Regions from separate parts of the Kocuria sp. CCUG 69068 genome, predicted to be linked through region 2. Evidence: riboswitches for the same ligand, from Rfam matches in the RefSeq annotation. Region 2 holds a riboswitch; the other holds the start of a gene.
What was found. Region 2 has a riboswitch for S-adenosylmethionine ahead of CRM73_RS06690 (ABC transporter ATP-binding protein). Riboswitches for the same ligand answer to the same signal wherever they lie in the genome.

Region 1 (5,769 bases), on a different contig from region 2:
GCAGCGGGGTGCCGGGGCGGGCGTCGGCGTCCCTGCTCCACACGGCGAAGGGGGTGGCGGTCCCGGTCGGGACGGTGGCGTCGGTCATGGCACCAGTGTGCCACCCGGTCCCGGGGGCCCGCGGCGCGGGCGCGTGGACGCCCGCCGGGCCCGGTGGTAGACCGGGAGGCATGACCGAGACGACACCGGGCCCCCCGGACACCGCACCTCCCGTCCACCCGTGGCGCCGCATGGTGGCGATCGGCGACTCGTTCACGGAGGGCATCGGAGACCCGGACCCCGGCTCCCCCGGCGGGCACCGCGGCTGGGCGGACCGGGTCGCCGAGGAGCTGGACCGTCTCGCCCCCGGCCTGTCCTACGCCAATCTCGCGATCCGCGGCCGGCTCTTCCGCCAGATCGTCGACGAGCAGGTGGGGCCGGCCCTGGAGCTGACCCCGGACCTCGTGACGGTCTGCGCGGGCGGCAACGACATGCTGCGCCCCGGCGGGGACCCGGACGCGATCGCCGAGGAGATGGACGACGTCGTGGGCCGGCTCGCGGCGGACGGGGCGACCGTCGTGCTGGTCGGCGGCCCGGACATCGGCGCCACGCCCGTGCTGCGCGGGATCCGGGGCCGGATCGCGGTCTACAACGAGAACGTGCGCGTGGTCGCGTCCCGGCACGACGCCGTGCTGGTGGACCTGTGGGGACTGCGGGAGCTGGCGGACCCGGCGATGTGGGACCCCGACCGGCTGCACTTCTCGCCCCTGGGCCACCACCGGATCGCGGTCGAGGCCCTCGACACCCTGGGCCTCGCGCACGGCCTCGTGCCCGAGGTGGTGCCCGACCGCCCGCCCTCGTCCTGGCGGCAGGCCCGCGGCGAGGACCTCGTCTGGGCCCACCGCTATCTGCGCCCGTGGGTGGCCCGCCGGATCCGGCGCACCAGCTCCGGGGCGCAGGTCCGGCCGAAGCGGCCGCACTTCGGCACCCCCACCGTGCCCGGGGGCGGCATCGCGCCCGGCGAGTCCCCCGGGGAGGGGCCCGGCGACGGCCGGGGGGCCGCGGACGGCTGATCGAGCGGGAACGGCTGAGGATCCCGTCCCGGCTCAGCGCTCGGGCAGCACGGTCTCCACGAGCAGCTTGCCGAGCTGGGGCGCCTCGATGAGGAAGCCGTCGTGGCCCGAGGGCGAGGTCAGGGTGTGCCGCCGGACGTCCCCCGGCAGCGCGGCGGCCAGGACGTCGGACTCGCGGGGCAGGTAGAGCCGGTCGGAGTCCACCGCCGCCACGAGCCACTCGCACGAGGTCACGGACAGCGCCTCCTCGAGCGTGCCGCGGCCCCGGGCGACGTCGTGGGACATCAGCGTCTCGTTGACGGCGAGGTAGCTGTTGGCGTCGAAGCGGCCCGCCAGCTTGGACGCCTGGTGGTCGAGGTAGCTCTCCACCTGGTAGCGCCCCCGCCCGCCGGCGTGCGTGTCGATGACCTGTTCGTCGGCCTGCGGCGAGCGCCCGAACCGGTGGTGCAGCTCGTCGGCCGAGCGGTAGGTGATGTGGGCGATCCGCCGGGCCAGGCCCAGGCCCGTGACGGGCGGCGGGCCGTCGTAGTAGTCCCCGCCGCGGAAGTGCGGGTCCTGGCGGATCGCGAGGTTCTGCGCCTGGCCCCAGGCGAGCTGCTCGGCGCTGGACTGGGCGCACGCGGCGACCACCGCGCACGCCCGGACGCGGTCCGGGTGGGTCACGGCCCACTCCAGGGCGCGGGCCCCGCCCATGGAGCCGCCGATGACCAGGCGCCAGGCGTCGATGCCGAGGGCGTCGGCCAGCGCCGCCTCGGCGTGCACGGAGTCCCGGACGGTGATGAGCGGGAAGCGGGAGCCCCAGGGGCGGCCCTCGGGGTCCACGCTCGGCGGCGCGGGGGTCGCCGGGCCCGTGGACCCGTAGCAGCCGCCCACGATGTTGGTGCAGACCACGAACCACCGGTCCGTGTCGATGGCGGCGCCGGGGCCGATCAGGCCCTCCCACCAGCCGCCGCTCTCGGCGGCGCGCCGCTCGGCCTCGGGGGCGCCGGGGCGGGCCCGGCCGGCCGCCACGTGGGTGTCCCCGGTGAGGGCGTGCTCGACGAGCACCGCGTTGGAGGCGTCCGGGGCGAGCGTCCCCCACGTCTCGTAGGCGATCCGGACGTCGGGCAGCCGGAAGCCCGACTCGAGCTCCAGCTCGCCGATCCCGGCGACCCGCGGCACGCCGTCCTCGCGGACGGCGGTCCCGGCGCCGGAGCCCCTCACGACCGTCACGGTCACTCCTGTCCTCCCTGCGCGGCCGCGGCCGCTGCGAAGCCCTGCTCCAGGTCCGCCAGGATGTCGTCGATGTGCTCCAGACCCACGGACAAGCGCACGAAGCCGGGCTCCACGCCGGCGGCCAGCTGCTCCTCGGGCAGGAGCTGGCTGTGCGTGGTGGACGCGGGGTGGATCACCAGGGAGCGGACGTCGCCGATGTTGGCGACGTTCGAGTGCAGGGTCAGGGCGTCCACGAAGGCGGCCCCGGCCTCCCGTCCGCCGTCGAGGACAAAGCCCAGGATCGACCCGGCGCCCCGGGGCGCGTACTTCTGCGCCCGCCCGTGCCACGGGGAGGACTCCAGCCCGGCCCAGGTCACCGAGCGCACGTCCTCGCGGGCCTCGAGCCAGCGGGCCACCGTCCCGGCGTTGGCCACGTGCCGCTCCATCCGCAGGGACAGCGTCTCGATGCCCTGCTCGATGAGGAACGCGTTGAACGGGGAGATCGCCGAGCCGAGGTCGCGCAGCAGCTGCACCCTGGCCTTGAGGATGTAGGACAGGTTGACGCCGAAGGGCCCCTCCGCGCCCAGGGCCTCGGCGTAGACGAGACCGCCGTAGGACTCGTCCGGCTGGTTGAAACCGGGGAAGCGGTCCGGGTAGCGGCCGTAGTCGAAGGCCCCGGAGTCCACGATCACGCCGCCGATGGCCGTGCCGTGCCCGCCGAGGAACTTGGTGGCCGAGTGCACCACGACGTCCGCGCCCCAGCGCAGGGGCTGGACGAGGTAGGGGGTCGCCACGGTGTTGTCCACGATGAGCGGGACCTCGTGGTCGTGGGCGATCCCGGAGACCGTCTCGATGTCGAGGACGTCGTTGCGCGGGTTCGGGATCGTCTCGGCGAAGAAGGCCTTCGTGTTCGGCCGGACCGCCCGCCGCCACGCCTCGGGGTCGTCGGGGTCGGAGACGAAGGTGGTCTCGATGCCGAGCTTGGGCAGCGTGAACTTGAAGAGGTTGTAGGTCCCGCCGTACAGGCTGGGGCTGGCCACGAGGTGGTCCCCCGCGCCGGCGACGTTGAGCACGGCGAACGTCGTCGCCGACTGCCCCGCGCTGAGCATGAGGGCGCCCACGCCGCCCTCCAGGGCGGCGATCCGGTTCTCCACGACCTCCGTGGTCGGGTTGCCGATCCGCGTGTAGATCGGGCCGAGCTCGGCGAGCGCGAAGCGGTCGGCGGCGGCCTGGGCGTCGGGGAAGACGAAGGACGTGGTCTGGTGGATCGGCAGGGCGCGCGAGCCGGTGACCGGGTCGGGGCTCTGCCCCGCGTGGATCTGCCGGGTCTCGAAGGCCCAGCCCCCGGGGTTCTCGGGGGTGGGGCGCTCGGCCGCGTCGGTGCGGGCGGCGGAGGCGTCGGTGCGGGAAGCGGGGAGATCGGACATGCCGTGGGACTCCTTGTGGATCTCAGGGGTCCCGTCCCGGCCGAGGCGGTGCGGCCGGGAACGGCCGGGCGCCGGGGACCCGCGCTTGCTCGCTCGCTGGTCGCGAGGAGCCTGGTCTTCACCCAGGGCACCCCACCGCGGTGGAGGGTTGCCGGCCAGCTAGCTGGGGCTTGGACGCTGGCGCTCATGACCTGGACAGCATTCTCCGGATCAGGCCCGCACGGCGTCAAGCCGGGGCCGGGCGTGACGCTGCGGCAGGGGTGCCGCCCGCACGGTGCCCGGCGCGTCGCGGACCGATTTGGAGACGAAACTCACAGGGTGCCACGATGTGCCCATGAGAGTCGATCACGTGTCCTACGCCTGCCGCCCGGAGGGCCTGGAGGCCACCACCGAGCGCATCGCCGACCAGCTTGGGATCGAACCGGTCAAGGGCGGGGTGCACCCCCGTTTCGGCACCCGCAACATGATCCTGCCGCTCACGAACCACCAGTACGTGGAGGTCGTCGAGGTCCTCCAGCACCCGGCGGCGGAGAAGGCCCCCTTCGGGCAGGCCGTGCGGGCCCGGTCCGCCGCCGGCGGCGGCTGGCTGGGCTGGGTCGTGGAGGTCGAGGACCTCGCCCCCTTCGAGCAGCGCCTGGGGCGCCGCTCCGTGCCCGGCCACCGGGTGTTCCCGGACGGCCGGTGCCTGGAGTGGCACCAGATCGGCGTCAAGGGCCTGATCGCCGATCCGCAGCTGCCGTTCATGATCCACTTCGACTCCGCCCCGGAGATGCACCCGTCCCAGGCGCGGATCACGGACGTCGGGCTCGCGGGAATGACCATCGCCGGTGCCCCGGAACGGGTCGCCGAGTGGCTGGGCGCTCCCGTCGAGACCGCGCTCGAGGACCTCGAGGTCGACTGGCGCTATCCGGACGGCACCCCCGGGGTGCTCTCCGTCTCGTTCAGCACCCCGGACGGCGCCGTCACCATCTGAGGCCGGGCACCGCGGGGCGGGCTCAGCCCAGCAGCCGGGCTGCCCCGAGGAAGCCGACGGCGTCCAGCAGGAAGTGCGCGACGACGAGGGGCATCACCCGGCCGGTGCGCCGGTAGAGCTCCGCGAAGACGAGGCCCATCACCACGTTGCCGAGGAAGGGCCCGATCCCCTGGTAGAGGTGGTAGCTGCCGCGGAACAGGGCCGTGACCACCAGCACCACGGGCCAGCTCCACCCGATGCGGGTCAGCCGGTCGGTCAGGAACGCGACCACCACGACCTCCTCGACCAGGGCGTGGCGCACGGCCGAGAGCAGCAGCACGGGCACCGTCCACCAGTGCGCGGCGAGCCCGGACGTGGTCACCTCCGCGGTGACGCCCAGGGCCCGGCCGGCGCCGTAGAGCGCCAGCGTGCCCAGGCCCATGAGCAGGAAGAGCACGGTGCCGAGGCCCAGGTCCGGGAGGGGCATCCGGGCGTCGAGGCCGATCCGCCGGCGGACGGTGCCCAGCGCTCCGGCGGAGCCGGCGAGCAGGTAGAGCGCGAGCAGCACCGGCACCAGGTCCAGGGCGATCCCGGTGAGCTGGCGCAGCAGGTCGATGAGGGGCTGCGGGCTCAGCGGCGGGTTCATCGTGGCCTGCGCCTCGGACAGCGGTCCGCGCGCCAGGTGCTCGGCGAGGGACAGCGCGGCCCAGAGGGCCGAGGCGCCCAGGGACACCCCGAGCACGAGGAGCACTTGCAGCCACAGGTCGGCGCGGGTGGAGCCGAAGGCGGGCGGTCGCGGGGCGAGGTGGGCGGGGGTGCTCATGCGGCCATTCTGGCACCGGCCCGCCGGCCGCCCTGCGCAGCCCGCGCCGGGCGCCCCCGGGCCCGACCGGACCGCCCCCTCCCCACCCATGACGTCTTCCCTAGGATGGGGACCATGACTGTCCTTCCCCCGCAGATCCGCCAGCAGCCCGTCGAGCGCGCCTTCCACGGCCACGTGTTCTCCGACCCGTACGAGTGGATGCGGGACAAGGACTCCCCCGAGGTGCTGGCCCACCTCACCGCGGAGAACGAGTACGCGGAGTCCGCCACCGCCCACCTCACGGGCCTGCGGGAGACGATCTTCGGGGAGATCAAGGACCGC
Region 2 (5,769 bases):
CCGGGACCTCGGCGAGCGTGCGGTGGCCGGACTCGCCGTGCACCGGCTCGCCCTTCGGGTTGACCGGGACGATCGTCATGCCGAGGTCGTCCCGGATCCGCTTCGCCACCGAGTGCGCCGGACGGGCCGTGTTGCCGGTCAGCCCCACCACGGCCCACCGGCCGGGCCGTGCCATGAGGCGGTCGATGACGGCGGGGTCGTTGCGGCTCATGCCCCCAGCCTGGCACGGAACCCGTTCCCCCTCCTTCTTCCTCCGCGGGATTGCACGTGTCGGCGACCTCGCGGAGGGGGGAGGGTCAGGAGAAGAGCGGCAGGAGGTCCGCGTGCGCGCCCAGCTCCGCACGCTCCTGGGCGGTCAGCTCCGCCCGGCCGGTGCCCACGCGGGCGAAGTGCTCGTCGCTCCAGTGCTCGAGCGGTTCCCGCTCCCACAGGTCGGTGAGGACCCGGCGGACCTCGGCGAGCCCGTCCACGGCGGGACCCGGGGAGCCGTCCAGGTGCTGGATCAGGTCCAGGTGGTGGACCGTGGCCTCCACCGCGAGGGTGCTCAGCAGGTCCTCGACGCGCAGCACGTGCCCCTGGGTGCGGACCGCGCCGTCGCCGCAGTGCTGCGCGGCGTGCACGAGCGCCCGGGTGGTCTCGCGGTGGAGGGCGCGCACCGGCTCCCAGTCCAGGACCATGGACGCGGCCACGCGGGTGTGGCGCCGGGCCTCGGCGGCCCCCGCGGGATCGCCGCCCCAGTCGGTCCAGTAGGTCGCGGCGTCCCGGTCGGGGCGGGCGGTGGTGGGCGTGTGCAGCGCGACCAGCCCCCGCAGGGCGTCCATCGCGCAGTGGTGGGTGAGGTCCCGGACCGACCACCCCGGGCAGCCAGTGGCGGCCCAGGAGTCGTCGTCGCCGAGCCCGTCGAGGACCGCGCCGAACGCCGCGCAGGCGTCGCGCACCAGGTCCGCCCGGGCCGGGCTTCTGCGGCTCGTCATGGGTCCATGGTGGGGCACGGAGGGCTCCCGTGCCAGCGATGTGTCGCGATCACCACGGATGCGACGGATTTGCCAGGGAACACGCCGAGGACGTTCAATTGGTGGTGTAACCATCCGGAGCGGCTGAGAGACCTGGCTCGTCGACGTCGCAGCAACCGGCACGGATCCGTCTGATCCTCCGTGCGAGGTGCTAATGCCAGGACCGATGGAGTTGATCATGAGCACTTCCCTGCTGGGCTCTGCGCCGGCCACCGCACCGGGCACCGCGAAGCGCGCCTTCTCCGTGGCCTTCGAGCACGTCGGCAAGGCCTTCCCGTCCGGCCGCGAGACCCACCACGTCCTGCAGGACGTCGACGTCACGGCCCGGCCCGGCGAGGTCCTGGCGGTCCTGGGGCCCTCGGGGTGCGGCAAGTCCACGCTGCTGCGGGCCGCCGCGGGGCTCGACACCGCCTCGGCCGGACGGGTGCTCATCGACGGCACCCCCGTGTCCGGCATCGACCCGCGCTGCGCGGTCGCCTTCCAGGAGCCCCGCCTGCTGCCGTGGCGCTCGGTGCGCGAGAACGTCCGCCTGGGCCTGCCCCGCGGACTCCCCCGGGACGAGGGGGACGCCGTGATCGACGACCTGCTGCGCCTGGTGGGGCTCACCGCGCACGCCGGCCACCGTCCCCGCGCGGTCTCCGGCGGCATGGCCCAGCGCGCGTCCCTGGCCCGGGCCCTGGCCCGCAATCCCGGGGTCCTGCTGCTCGACGAGCCCTTCGGCGCGCTCGACGCCCTGACCCGCCTGAAGATGCAGGACCTGCTGCTCACGATCCACGCGGCCCAGCCCACCACCGTCCTGCTCGTCACCCACGACGTCGACGAGGCGCTGCAGCTCGCGGACCGGATCGTGGTCCTGGGCCGGACCGGGCCCACCGCCCCGGCCTCGATCAGCACGATCCTCGCCGTCCCCGGCGAGCGCCCCCGGGACCGGGCCTCCGAGGTCCTCGCCGAGCTGCGCGTGCAACTCCTCGGCCACCTCGGCGTCGACACCCACCACCCCGCGACCCGCTGACGCGGCCCGCCCCCACCCCGATTCCCCTCCCCGGACCAGCGGCGGCACCCGCCCGCGCCGCCCGGCACCGTCCGTCCACCACGAAAGGCTCCGCCATGCCCCTGCCCCAGCGCTCCGTCCGCACCGTCCCCGCACTCGCCGCCGTCCTGGCCCTCGGCCTGACCGGGTGCATGGCCGGTGAGGGCTCCGGTGAGCCGCCCGCGGAGGCCGCCGGGGACGGCACCGTCCGCGTGGACTGGGCCACCTACAACCCGCTCTCCGTGGTGATCAAGGAGAAGGGCTGGCTCGAGACCGCGTTCGCCGAGGAGGGCATCGAGGTGGAGTGGGTGCAGTCCGCCGGGTCGAACAAGGCCAACGAGGCGCTGCGTGCGGAGGCGGTGGACATCGGCTCCACCGCGGGCTCCGCGGCGCTGCTGGCCCGCAGCAACGGCACCCCGATCCGGGTGATCGACCTCTACTCGCAGCCGGAGTGGTCCGCCCTGGTCACCGCCGCCGGCAGCGAGGTGCAGGAGGTCGCGGACCTCGAGGGCCGCACCGTGGCCGCGACCAAGGGCACCGACCCGTACTTCTTCCTGCTCCAGGCCCTCGACGAGGCCGGGGTGGACGCCGGGGACGTCACGATCCAGAACCTGCAGCACGCCGACGGCCGCGCCGCCCTGGAGAACGGCCAGGTGGACGCCTGGTCCGGGCTCGACCCGATCATGGCCGCCGCGGAGGAGAACGGCGCGGAGCTGTTCTACCGCAACGTCGACTTCAACACCTACGGCTTCCTCAACGCCCACGAGAGCTTCCTCGAGGAGCAGCCCGAGGCCGCCCAGACCGTGGTGGACGTCTACGCCTACGCCCGGCAGTGGGCGCAGGAGAACACGGAGGAGACCTCGCAGCTGCTCGCCGAGGCGGCCGGGATCGAGCTGTCCGTGGCCGAGAAGGTGCTCGAGCGCACCAACCTGGACATCGACCACGTGCCGGGCGACGAGCAGCTGGCGGTCCTCGAGAAGGTCGGGCCGATCTTCGTGGAGTCCGACGACGTGGCCGGCCAGGAGCAGATCGACGAGGCGCTCGGGAGCATCGTGGAGAGCTCCTACGCCGAGAACGCCGACGCCTCCCGCGCGGCCGAGCTGGTCGGGGCCGGGCAGTGACGCAGCCCCTGGCCCCCGCCGAGGAGGCGCAGCGTCTCGAGGACGCCCCCGCCGCGGCCCCCCGGCGGCGGCCGCTGCTGCGCACCGGGCTGGGCCTGCTGCTGCCCGCCGCGCTGCTGGTGCTGTGGCACGTGCTGTCCACCGCCGGCGTCTTCAGCGCCGTGCAGCTGCCGGCCCCGCTCGCGGTGCTCGAGGCCGGGATCGGCCTGCTGGCCGGCGGGGACCTGTGGACCCACGTGGGCATCTCGACCCAGCGCGTGCTGATCGGCTTCCTGATCGGCGCCGGGCTCGGCCTCGTGGCCGGGTCCTTCATCGGCCTCTCCCGCTGGGGCTCCACACTGGTGGGCCCCACGATCGGGGCGTTCCGGGCGGTGCCGTCCCTGGCGTGGGTGCCGCTGCTGCTGCTGTGGATCGGCCTCGGGGAGGACTCCAAGGTCACGCTGGTGGCCATCGGCGCGTTCTTCCCGGTCTACACCACCGTCTCCGCGGCCCTGCAGCACGTGGACCGCAACCTCATCGAGGCGGCGCGGGCGTTCGGGCTGCACGGGCTGCGCCTGCTCACCACGGTGCAGCTGCCGGCCGTCATGCCGTCGGTCATCTCGGGGCTGCGCCTGGCCCTGGCCCAGGCGTGGCTGTTCCTCGTGGCCGCCGAGCTGCTGGGCGCCTCCATGGGCCTGGGCTGGCTGCTCACCGACTCGCAGAACAACGGCCGCACCGACCGCCTGCTCCTCGCCATCGTGCTGCTCGCGGTGCTCGGCAAGGCGACGGACGCGCTGCTGGGGGTCTTCGAGAAGTGGGCCGCCAAGAAATGGGCCTGACACGTGCGCCTGGCACAGTGGAACCGTCGTCCGTGCCGGCCGGAAAGGACAGCAGCACCGTGAGCTTCAGCTGGAGCGACCCCTCCTCCCCCACCCCCAATCCCGCCCTGGTCTCGGACGAGGCCCGGATCGCCTTCTGGGAGGCGCAGGCGTCGCGCCTCGACTGGGCGCGGCCGTGGACCACCGCGCACCGCTTCGAGGCCCCGCGGCGGCTCGGGACGGACGAGCAGGGCGGCCCCACCTGGTCGGTCCCGGAGATCGCGTGGTTCGAGGGCGGCAGGCTCAACGTGGCCCACAACTGCGTGGACCGCCACGTCGAGGCCGGCCGCGGCGCCCACGTAGCCCTGTACTTCGAGGGAGAGCCCGGGGACCGGCTGGTCTACACCTACGCCGACCTGCAGCGGGAGGTCTCCCGCGCCGCCAACGCCCTGCTCGCCCTGGGCGTGGAGCAGGGCGACCGGGTGGTGATCTACCTCCCCGTCATCCCGGAGACCGTCATCATCACGCTGGCCTGCGCCCGCATCGGCGCGGTGCACTCCCTGGTCTTCGGCGGGTTCTCCGCCGAGGCGCTGCGCTTCCGCGTCGAGGACACCGGCGCCAAGGTCCTCGTGACCACGGACGGGCAGCACCGGCGCGGCGCCGTGGTGCCCGTGAAGGCCGTGGCCGACGAGGCCTGCAGCGGTGACAACGCGGTCGAGCACGTCGTCGTCGTGCGCCGCACCTCCCGGCCCGGACGCACGGACCTGCCGCGGGGCACCCGGGGGACGCACTCCAAGGAGGAGGACGCGGTCCCGTGGACGCGCGGGCGGGACGTGTGGTGGCACGAGCTGATCGCCGACCAGTCCGACGTGCACGTGCCCGAGGCGTTCGACGCCGAGACGCCGCTGTTCATCATCTACACCTCCGGGACCACCGGACGGCCCAAGGGCCTGGTGCACACGATGGGCGGCTACCTCGTGCAGACCGCCTACACCCACGCGCTGCTGTTCGACCTGCTGCCCGACGTCGAGGACGAGGACGGCGTGCTGCGCCCGGACGAGCTGGCCACCGTCAACGACCCCGCGAAGGTGGACTCGACCGTCCACTGGTGCACCGCGGACCTCGCGTGGGTCACCGCGCACACCTACGAGATCTACGGGCCGCTGGTCAACGGCGTGTCCGAGGTGATCTACGAGGGCACCCCGAACACCCCGCACTGGGGCCGGCACTTCGAGGTGGTCGAGCGCTACGGGGTCACCGCCTACTACACGGCGCCCACGCTGATCCGCTCCCTGATGGGCGCGTTCCCGAAGGGCGTCCCGCCGCTCTACAACCTCAACTCGATCCGGCTGCTCGGCTCCGTGGGCGAGTCGATCAACCCCGAGGCCTGGCGCTGGCTGCGCGCGCAGCTGGGCAGGGACGAGGTGCCGTTCGTGGACACGTGGTGGCAGTCCGAGACCGGCGCCACCGTGATGTCCCCGCGGCCGCACGACCCCCAGTTCGCGCCCCCGGGGACGTTCGACGACGGAGCCCCGCGCACCGCGCTCAAGCCCGGCTGCGCGACCCGGGCGGTCCCGGGGATCTCCACCCGCGTGGTCGACGAGGCCGGGGAGACGGTCCCGCCCGGGGTGCAGGGCTTCGTGGTGGTGGACCGGACCGGTCCCTCGATGGCCCGCACCGTGTGGGGCGACCCGCAGCGCTACCTCTCCTCCTACTGGCAGGCCTACGCCGAGCAGGGCTGGTTCCTCGCCGGGGACGGCGCCCGCTACGACGAGGAGGGGGACATCTACATCCTGGGGCGGGTCGAC

Region 1: it holds a riboswitch for S-adenosylmethionine, as region 2 does, so the genes downstream of both, CRM73_RS04275 (bifunctional o-acetylhomoserine/o-acetylserine sulfhydrylase) here and CRM73_RS06690 (ABC transporter ATP-binding protein) in region 2, are expected to answer to the same signal.

The regions. Positions count from the first base shown of each region.
Region 1 covers NZ_PDDL01000013.1:2,532-8,300, reverse strand. The annotation lists gene CRM73_RS04290 (alpha/beta hydrolase) at 1-88, opposite strand, end outside; gene CRM73_RS04285 (SGNH/GDSL hydrolase family protein) at 171-1,052, shown strand; gene CRM73_RS04280 (homoserine O-acetyltransferase) at 1,086-2,270, opposite strand; gene CRM73_RS04275 (bifunctional o-acetylhomoserine/o-acetylserine sulfhydrylase) at 2,267-3,673, opposite strand; SAM riboswitch class IV at 3,750-3,865, opposite strand; gene CRM73_RS04270 (VOC family protein) at 4,008-4,646, shown strand; gene CRM73_RS04265 (CPBP family intramembrane glutamic endopeptidase) at 4,669-5,448, opposite strand; gene CRM73_RS04260 (S9 family peptidase) at 5,563-5,769, shown strand, end outside.
Region 2 covers NZ_PDDL01000023.1:6,779-12,547, forward strand. The annotation lists gene CRM73_RS06680 (CoA-binding protein) at 1-211, opposite strand, end outside; gene CRM73_RS06685 (maleylpyruvate isomerase N-terminal domain-containing protein) at 297-974, opposite strand; SAM riboswitch class I at 1,082-1,186, shown strand; gene CRM73_RS06690 (ABC transporter ATP-binding protein) at 1,192-2,025, shown strand; gene CRM73_RS06695 (aliphatic sulfonate ABC transporter substrate-binding protein) at 2,121-3,164, shown strand; gene CRM73_RS06700 (ABC transporter permease) at 3,161-3,982, shown strand; gene CRM73_RS06705 (AMP-binding protein) at 4,042-5,769, shown strand, end outside.